2 regions of the Brevibacillus agri genome follow, and region 2 is predicted to be linked to the other one. Evidence: riboswitches for the same ligand, from Rfam matches in the RefSeq annotation. Region 2 holds a riboswitch; the other holds the start of a gene.

Region 1 (4,978 bases), 1.4 Mb from region 2:
CAAAAGACTTCCGACCACCAATGTCAGGCCGACAAACATTTTGAATGTTCCCTTCATCAGAATTTTCCCCCTTATCAAATTTTTTCTATCGCCACCACAATATACTCGACGACAGATTTCTTGAAAATGGGGTTCGGTGATATTTAATTAAATTTTATGAATATTTATTCTTTTGTAAACAGAAATAAACCCAACAGCCTTAAAGGGCCAATTGGGTTTATTTGTTGATCCATCAATTACTTTTCCTTAGAATGCCGGGATGATGGAACCTTTGTATTCGTCTTCAATGAATTTTTTCACTTCAGGGGAGTTCAATTCCTTCGCCAGCTTTTGGATGGCTTCGGAGTCTTTGTTGTCAGGACGAGCTACCAGGAAGTTCGCATATGGAGATTCCTTGTCTTCGATGAACAGAGCGTCTTTGGTTGGCACGAGCTTCGCTTCGAGCGCGTAGTTGGTGTTAATCAGCGCCAGGTCCACTTCTTCCAGAACGCGCGGCAGCATCGCTGCTTCAACCTCTTTGAACTTCAGGTTTTTCTTGTTTTCCACAATGTCTTTCACAGTTCCGCTGATGCCAGCGCCTTCTTTGAGCTTGATGACGCCGTTTTTCTCCAGGAGAGCGAGGGCGCGGCCGCTATTGGTCGGGTCGTTTGGCAGCGCGATAGTTGCGCCTTCCGCCAGTTCGTCAACCGATTTCACTTTTTTGCTGTAAGCGCCAAATGGCTCGATGTGAACCGCAACTACAGGTTGCAGATCCATGTTTTGTCCTTTATTGAAGTCTTCCAGGTAAGGCTTGTGCTGGAAGAAGTTTGCGTCGAGTTGTTTTTCGTTGAGCTGTACGTTTGGTTGTACGTAGTCGGTGAACTCTTGTACTTCCAGGTTTACGCCTTGTTCTTTCAGTTTTGGTGCGATGTGCTTCAGGATTGCTGCGTGTGGAACCGGAGAAGCGCCTACTTTCAATGTCACTTCTTGTTGTCCGCCTTGTGCGCCGCCTTCGGCTGGAGCTGGAGCAGTCTCCGTTTTGCCTCCGCACGCTGCCAAAGAAAATGCCAATACGGTAGAAAGTACAGATACGACTAGCTTTTTCATAAATGATTTCCCCCTACTTTTTTTGATCTTTGTACTTGCAAACTTCTATGGGAAAGACCTTACTTGCGGCTGAAACGCAATACCAGGCGATCACCCAGCGACTGTAAGATCTGCACCAACACGAGCAAAATGACGACAGTGACAATCATGACATCGGTCTGGAAGCGCTGATAACCGTAACGGATAGCCAAGTCGCCCAGACCGCCGCCGCCGATTACCCCGGACATGGCCGTGTAGGACACGAGCGCAACGGTCGTAATCGTAATTCCGGCCACCAGTCCCGGACGAGACTCTGGCAGCAGGACGTTCCAGATGATTTGCCAATTGGACGCCCCCATCGACTGGGCGGCCTCAATGACTCCGCGATCTACCTCGCGCAGAGAGGTTTCCACCAGCCGCGCAAAAAACGGGGCGGCCCCGATCACGAGCGGCGGAATCGCTCCGAGTACGCCGAGCGAAGTGCCGACGATCAGTTTCGTGACCGGAATCAGCAAGATCATCAGAATGATGAACGGCACGGAACGCAATACGTTGACGATGAATGAAGCAACCGAGTAAAACGCCTTGTTTTGCAGCAACTGTCCACGTGAAGTAAGGAATAAAATGATTCCCAGCGGCAAGCCGATCAGGATCGTAAACAACGTGGAGAAACCCAGCATCGTCAGTGTGTCTAGTGTACCCTCAGCGATCTCCGACCAATCCACATTTTCCATTGTCCAGTCCATCTATATCACCTCTACTTCCAAACCACGCTGACGCAACGTCTCGATGGTTTTTTCGTTTTGACGGACATCGCCTTCCAGTTCGACGACCAGTTGGCCGTACGGCGTATCCTTCATGCGGGAAATCGTTCCCTGCAAAATGCTGAATACTGTGCCTGTCTCCTGCATCGTCTGGAACAAAATCGGCTGGTACGTCTTTTCTCCCAGGAAGGTGACGCGCGCAATCGTGCGGTTCCCCGCTGCTTTTTCGTGCGCGACAGCTTCGCGCAGCTCGGTGGAATCTGCCACCTGCTCGACAAATTCCTGCGTAGTCGGATGCTGCGGCTTGAGAAACACGTCCAGCACCTCGCCCGACTCGACGATTTTTCCGCCGTCGATCACGCCTACGCGGTCGCAAATGGAGCGGATGACGTGCATCTCGTGCGTAATCAGCACGATGGTCAATCCCAGCTTGCGGTTGATGTCCAAAAGCAGCGCCAAAATCGAGTTGGTCGTCTGCGGATCGAGCGCCGAGGTCGCTTCGTCACACAGCAGCACTTTCGGATCGTTTGCCAGCGCCCGCGCGATGCCGACGCGCTGCTTCTGGCCGCCGGACAACTGGGACGGGTATTTGTCCCGGTGCGCTTCCAGCCCTACCAGCTTGAGCAGATCGTCCACTTTTTTCTGAATCTCCGCCTTCGGACGCTTGGCCAGCTTGAGCGGAAACGCGACATTTTCCCCGACGGTGGACGAGGACAGCAGGTTGAAGTGCTGGAAAATCATCCCGATCTCGCGGCGCTTTTCCTGCAGCTTGACATCGTCGAGCTTGGTCAGGTCGACCCCATCGACGATGACTTGTCCCGACGTAGGGCGCTCCAGCAGGTTGATGCAGCGGATCAAGGTACTTTTCCCCGCCCCGGAATGGCCGATAATCCCGTAAATTTCCCCTTTATCTATAGAAAGATCAATCCCGAGCAACGCCGGAATCGTCTTGCCCTGCACTTGATAGCTTTTATGCAAATTTTTCAATTGAATCAACGCATCCACCTCCCAGCAAAATCCTTGTGAAAAACGTAAAAACCCCTTTTTCATAAACGAAAAAGGGGCTGCAACGCATGTATACGTTCGCATCCACCCTTCTCATCTATCAAGATCCAACCAATCTTGTAGGAATTGGCACCGCGACGTCCATTTCAAAAAATGAACCGGTTGCCGGGCTTCATCGGGCCTGTCCCTCCGCCTCTCTTGATAAGAAAGATTTCCACGTATATTATGTTCGTTTTTCATATTTTCATGATACAAACCGGATTATATCCTTTTTGAAAATATCCCGTCAATAGCAATCACAGGAAAAACTTTTTTAATCCATTACTCCGTTGCGAATGATGGTGGCATTGACGTGAAAATGAAACGTCGCTTTCTCAAGGATTCTCGCCTTCAAGCGTATGCGAATATCGAACACCGGCGGCGATACTTGCTCCAGCTTGATTCGGGCGTTGCTGGAAATCGTGTCAAAAGCAAGGTGCACCATATCCTTGGGATTGCCGCGGTTCTTGTCGGTCTTCCCGAAAATTTGCGCCGGGACGGACGTGTCGTAGCTGCCAATCCGGAATTTCCCGTGCACGAGCTTGATGAGAAACGCTTCCTTGGGCGATAGCCTTCGAGCAGGCGCTGAATCGCCTCCTGGGTGTGATAGACCCGATTGCTCCCGGCTCCCCCGAGCTGCCGCTCCACTTCCCCTATGCTTGCCTCAGCCAGACAAATTTCTCTCAGCTTCGGGATGAGCTCGCTGTAAACGACTTGGCATCCGCCATGCTGGTCAAAAAATACAGCCGCATGCGGCCGTCCGGCTCGTCGATATGTTCCGTTCGCAAGTCCCCTGTATGGGAAAACCATTTACGCGCAATCTCCTGGTCCATTCCCCTCACCCCCATACATAGCAAATCATGGTTAGTCTGCCCGAAAACACAAAAAAACAGCACGCTCAATTTGGCGTGCTGTTTTCGTTGCTATCGGTCGTGCTATTCGTTTGCGAAACCGCTTCTTCTGCTGGCGGTTCCAGCTTTTCCTTGATAAAAGACTGGATCTGGTCGACATCCGGAATGAGCACCGCGCCTGCCCGATGGGATTCGCGGAACATCCCCATTGGCGGCAATTGGTAGTTGCCTGGCTCCGCGGTGTTTAATTTCAGCCCAAGCGCAGACAGCCTCAGCATATCCATGGAACTGATATTCGTCTGGATATACGGCGTCACTTCTTTCAGGATGGACGGCAATTGAATCAAGGTCGTGCCGCTCTTCATCTGGCTCACCACAGCCGTCAGCAGCTTGCGCTGACGCTCTGTGCGCGTGTAGTCCGATGTGGCGTCATGGCGAAAACGAACGTATTGCAGAGCCTTGTTGCCATCCAGTTGCTGCAGTCCCTTTTTCAAATTGATGTCGTAGATGCCTTTATCGGTCGGGTCGTGATAGTACATATTTTTTTCCACATCAATCTCGACACCACCGACAGAGTCAATCAAAGCCTTGAAGCCTTCAAAGTCGGTGATGACGTAGCGGTCCACCGGAAGCCCTGTAAACTGGCTGACGGTCTTCATCGCCAGTTCCGGTCCGCCCTCCACGATCGCCGAGTTGATGCGCGAGCTGCCGTTCCCCGGAATGTCTACGTACGTGTCGCGCAAAATGGAAAATACGTCGTAGCGCTTGGAGGCCGGGTCGATACTGACGAGCATCATCGAGTCCGAACGGGGGAGTCCGTTATTTTTCATTCCCCTGCGGTCCACACCCATCAACAGGATGTTCACCCGCTCTTCGCCATCCCATTCCGGAATCTCCGCCGCTTTCGTCGCGGCACCGCCATCCGGCGGGGCTGGCCGAATGACATTCGGCTCTTGAATATTGTGAGCAAACTGATAAAAAGAGTATCCGTAATAACCTGCTGTCGCGGCAATCGCGACAAACATCAGGAGCAACACCCGTTTCCACATTCGCATAAAGAACTACTCCACCTTTTATTCTCTGTATCACATGAACTCATCTCACCACTTGTTTAGTATACTCGAATCTATAGGATGTGGAGCAGCCTTTATTTGGGTGCTTTTCACTTTTTATATTTTTATGTTTGCAATGTTTAAAATATTCGTTATACTACAAGCAACACAATCCCAAAGGGGTGACCGGCCGTGATTTCTC
Region 2 (4,978 bases):
TGTGGTTCACACGTCATCTATCCGTGTGCGATACACCCATGATATGCCTTCTCGTTCCGCTAGTCAATCTTTGTTTTTCCGAGAATGTGCATCTGCTCACAGGGAAAAGGAGGCAGCAAGTGAAACTTTTTTACTCAGCGTGCGTGGTATCGGATGAAAGGGTGTGGAGGCATTGGGAAAGTAGGCTTGGAGGACGTGTACCAGTTGCACGTAAACGATATATACCGCTATCTTTTCCGGCTCACACGCGATCGGAGGCAGGCGGAAGACTTGACGCAGGAGACTTTTTTTCGCGCGTATGCCTCCCTGGATGACTATCACGGGGAAAAAGTGCGGCCGTGGCTGTTCAAGGTAGCATACCACGCCTTCGTGGACTGGCATCGCAAACAGAAGCGGCGGCCAGTCGATTACGTCGGGAGCGTGCCGGAACGACTGGATGCTTCCGCCGTCGATCCCGCTGACCAGCTCGTGAACCAGGAGTTGTGGGAGGCGGCATCCGCCTGTTTGGAGCGGCTGCCGGAAAAGCAGCGACAGGTGATTTTGCTGTCGGCGATGCAGTTTTCCTACGCGGAAATGGCGGAGGTGCTGGGAATCGAACTGGCGGATGTTAAGCGCTCCCTGTTTCGGGGACGGCAAAAGATGCGGCAACTGTGGAAGGAGGAAGGGCTATGACGAACCAAAACGGGGATGACCGCGAGCAAAAACTGCTTGCTTACCTGAGAGGGGATTTGACGGGCGAGGAAGCGAAACGGCTGGGCGAGGAACTGGCAGACGATGAAGAGTACGGGAAGCGGCTGGAACGGCTATTGCTCGGGGAAGAACAAGGGACAGACGGCAAGCAGGAGGTTGCGCCAGGGCTTTCGGAAGCAAGACAGCGGGCGATCGTCCGCCGGGGAAAGTGGAAAAACAGGCTGACGACCTCCTTCTATGCCTTCGCGATTCCTTGCCTCGCGGGTGTGCTCTTGCTGTTCGTAAACGGCTGGGTGGGAAGGCTGATGCATGACGATTTGTTCCGGGTGGCACGGGACATGGTCAATTTTACCCAGCCTGGCGTGAGCGTGGGCAGCAGCGGCTCGCAGGTGGGGCTGTTGTACGGCAGCATCGACATGGAGCTGCGAGAGCAGGTTGGCAACGAGGCCAAAAGCGCTGGCCGCTTTCGGAGCACGAATGTGCTGTGGAACGTGAGCGCCAGACCGGAGTGGACAGGGGGCGTCCGGGAGCAAAAGCTGTTTTTCCGCTACCCGCTATCGGCCGGAGAACCGGAAGAAGACACGTCCTTTTTGCGCACGCCTGCCTGGACGACGCTGGAAAAGCTGCCGGAAGGAACGGTTTCCCAACTGGCGATCTCGTTTGACAGCTTCCTGACGTATGAGCAGTATGTCGAGCTGGTTTCCCGCCATGTCAGCAGCTACAACCAGGAGACGGTCTGGTTTGCCGTCGACACTGGCGTGGAGGTGAAACAAGTTGACGGGGAAGCCGGCAATCTGCTACTCGGCCCGGGGGAGGTCTGGGGCTTTGCCGAGCGGGAGCTGGATTACGGAACCGCGCCGATTCAGGTGAACGGAGAAGGCGAGCGGCGAATGGCCGCCTTCATGGGCGAGATGAAGTATTTGACCGAGCAAAAAAGCTTGGCGCGCGATATGGGCTACGCGCTGCTTTCGGGCGGCAATCCGCAACTCGAGGAGCGCTATCGCTATTTGCAGGAAAAAGGCGTGCGCATCTACGGCGCCGTCCTGACCGGGCCGACGAAGGAGCTGCTCAGGCTCAAGGAGGAAAAGTCGATTACCGCCGCGTTTGTCGGCAAAATCGACTGGTGGAACTGGGAGCGCCCCGCCGCCTCGGGGACGCAGAATAGCTGGTAGAAGGCGAGCCGTTTTTGCAAAAAAAGAGTGTTGACATCGTGGAACCGCAGGTTGTATGATTCAAACTAAATCAAAACCGCATACGTTTGGATACCTTATCCAGAGAAGGTGGAGGGACTGGCCCGATGATACCCGGCAACCGACACGACGCGATTTCAACGCGAGCAGCGATTGAAGCAAAAAGCGACGTGCACGGTGCTAATTCCTGCAGAAACAAAAGTGGTCTGGAAGATAAGGGGGACATGACACGTTATTTGTACGTGACGACAGCGACCTCTTTTCTTCGGAAAAGAGGTCTTTTTGTATGTCACAGCACGAACGCCGATGGCCGCATGACACCGTTTGACCGCAAGGCTGGGGGATATGACCAGTCCGCTACAGATAGAGAGAAACTACTTAACGAGGGGAGTAATCAATCATGGCATACCGCGCATTGACTGAACAGGAAGCAGTAGAGTACGTAAAAGGCTTGCCGGGTCTGTTTACAGAGGGGGCCGAGCTGACCAGCCGCGAAATCGGGGACGGGAACCTGAATCTGGTGTTCGATATTCAGGAGTCGGCTACCGGAAAAAAAGTGATCGTGAAGCAGGCGCTGCCGTTTGCGAGAGTCGTGGGCGAGTCGTGGCCGCTGACCATCGACCGCGCCCGGATCGAGAGCGAAGCGCTTCGCATCCAGCACAAATACGTACCGGACCTGGTGCCGGAAGTGTACCACTTCGATCAGGAGCTGGCCCTGACGGTGATGGAAAACGTAGGCGACCACATCATCATGCGCAAAGGCTTGATTGAGGGCAAGCGCTATCCGCTTTTTCCGAAGCAGATCGGCCGTTTTCTCGCGCACACCTTGTTCTACACATCGGATTTGGGCGCGCATCCGTACGACAAAAAAGCGCTCGTCGGAACATTCATAAATCCGGAATTGTGCAAAATCACAGAAGATCTCGTCTTTACCGATCCGTACGAAAATGCGCCGACCAACGACTTCAACCCGCTGATTCGCCGGGAAGTGGAAGCGATCTGGAACAACAAGCCGCTCAAGCTGGAGATCGCCAAGCTGAAATACGACTTCCTCACGCGCGCAGAAGCGCTGCTGCACGGCGACTTGCACACGGGCAGCATTTTCATCACCGAGACGAGCCTGAAAGCGATCGACCCGGAATTTGCCTACTACGGGCCAATCGGCTTTGACATCGGCGCGGTCATCGCCAACCTGCTGCTCAACTACGCAGGTCAACACGGATTGCAAGAAGACCCAGGAGAACGCGACTCGTACCGCGAATACTTACTGGAAACGGTGGAAGATGTCTGGAACGAATTCGTTTCCCAGTTCGTTCAGCTCTGGCACAAACAGGCAAAAGAGCGCAGCGCTCACGTCGAAGGCTTGTGGCAAAGCTACGTGAAGCGACTGATTCAGGACACGGCGGGCTATGCCGGCTGCAAAATTTTGCGCCGCGTGATCGGGCTTGCGGGAGTGGCTGATCTGAACACCATCGCAGACGATGAAAAACGGGCAGAAGCCGAGCGACTGGCGCTGGCGATCGGAGAAGCGCTGATTCTCGGCCGCAGCAACGTCGACGAATCGACAGACATCACGGACATCGTCCGCCAGGTAACCGCACGCTACTATCAGGAGGCAACGACAGTATGACAACCAGTACACAAACAACGCCAGTCAAGTGGGAAGACGACGCGCTCGTCTTGCTTGACCAGACGCGTTTGCCAGTAGAGACGATTTACTTGCGGCTGACGACCGCAGAAGAAGTATGGGGCTCCATTCGCCGCCTGGAAGTGCGCGGCGCGCCGGCAATCGGCATGGCCGCAGCATATGGACTGTACCTGGGGATTCGCGGCAGCGAGGCACAGACGTACGAAGCGTTTTGGCAGGAGTTGAACCGCCAGGCAGACTACCTGGGCACATCCCGCCCTACCGCTGTCAACCTGTTCTGGGCGCTCGACCGGATCAAGGCGCGCGTGAAAAAAGACGCTGCCCTGCCAATCGCAGAGCTGAAAGCCGCTGTGCTTGACGAAGCGCTGGCGATTCAAAAGGAAGACGCCGAGGTGTGCCGGACGATCGGAGAGCATCTGCTCACGCTGCTGCAAGACGGCATGGGCGTTCTCACGCACTGTAATCCGGGGGCGCTGGCGACGGCAGCGTACGGAACGGCTACGGCTCCCTTTTATTTGGCCAAGGAACGCGGCTGGAATCTGAAAGTATATGCAGACGAGACGCGTCCCGTCTTGCAAGGCGCTCGCCTGACCGCGTATGAATTGCAGCAGGCGGGCATCGACGTCACGCTGATCTGCGACAACATGGCGGCGATGGTGATGTCGCAGGGCAAAGTGCAGGCGGTCGTCGTCGGAACGGACCGCGTGGCGGCCAACGGCGATGTCGCCAACAAGATCGGCACCTACGGGGTAGCGGTTTTGGCAAAGGCGCACGGCATTCCTTTTTACGTGGCAGCTCCCCTGTCCTCAGTCGACCTGGCAACACCGACAGGCGCGGACATTCCGATTGAGGAGCGTCCGGCCGAGGAGATCACGCACGGCCTGGGCAAACAGGTAGCACCTGACGACATCAAAGTGTACAATCCGGCGTTCGATGTGACGCCTGCCCAATACATTACGGCGATTGTCACCGAGACGGGCATTTTCAAACCGGAAGAGATTGCGAAAAGCAAACAATAATCACGCTCATGAGCGTCTGCCAGTTCGCTGGCGGGCGCTTTTTGCGCAAGAAGCGTCCCTGCCGCTTGCCAAACAATGGCTCCGGTCGCATAATCGAGCGTAAGCAGTCGTTTGCCAGTCTTTAGTCGCTGCATCTACATAATAAAGGAGGGCTTTTGCATGAGAAGGATACCGATTAATGAGGAGACGTTTCTCAAACAGCTTGAGCTGTCCGATGCCGCCGAAATGTTCTGGCTCACGGACACCAACAGACCCTACCTGAAGGAATGGCTGCCTTGGCTGAATTTTACGAAGCGTGTCGAGGATACGAGCCATTTTATCCAGCGAACGATCCAGCAGCATAACGACAATCAGGGCATTCACTACGGAATCTGGCACAACGGACGGCTGGCCGGAACGCTGGGCGTGCACAATATTGACTGGATCAACAA

The links. Region 2 has a riboswitch for S-adenosylmethionine ahead of mtnK (S-methyl-5-thioribose kinase). Riboswitches for the same ligand answer to the same signal wherever they lie in the genome.
Region 1: linked by a shared signal. The riboswitch ahead of BA6348_RS00180 (methionine ABC transporter ATP-binding protein) and the one ahead of mtnK (S-methyl-5-thioribose kinase) in region 2 are both predicted to bind S-adenosylmethionine.

Annotation. Positions count from the first base shown of each region.
Region 1 covers NZ_CP026363.1:33,086-38,063, forward strand. Annotated here, with positions in the region: gene BA6348_RS00165 (peptide ABC transporter substrate-binding protein) at 1-57, opposite strand, end outside; gene BA6348_RS00170 (MetQ/NlpA family ABC transporter substrate-binding protein) at 247-1,086, opposite strand; gene BA6348_RS00175 (methionine ABC transporter permease) at 1,146-1,811, opposite strand; gene BA6348_RS00180 (methionine ABC transporter ATP-binding protein) at 1,812-2,825, opposite strand; SAM riboswitch class I at 2,925-3,042, opposite strand; gene BA6348_RS00185 (hypothetical protein) at 3,148-3,411, opposite strand; gene BA6348_RS26460 (hypothetical protein) at 3,557-3,706, opposite strand; gene BA6348_RS00190 (LCP family protein) at 3,772-4,779, opposite strand; gene BA6348_RS27060 (hypothetical protein) at 4,969-4,978, shown strand, end outside.
Region 2 covers NZ_CP026363.1:1,420,776-1,425,753, forward strand. Annotated here, with positions in the region: gene BA6348_RS07080 (sigma-70 family RNA polymerase sigma factor) at 154-672, shown strand; gene BA6348_RS07085 (anti-sigma factor) at 669-1,862, shown strand; SAM riboswitch class I at 1,955-2,100, shown strand; gene mtnK (S-methyl-5-thioribose kinase) at 2,281-3,510, shown strand; gene mtnA (S-methyl-5-thioribose-1-phosphate isomerase) at 3,507-4,547, shown strand; gene BA6348_RS07100 (GNAT family N-acetyltransferase) at 4,707-4,978, shown strand, end outside.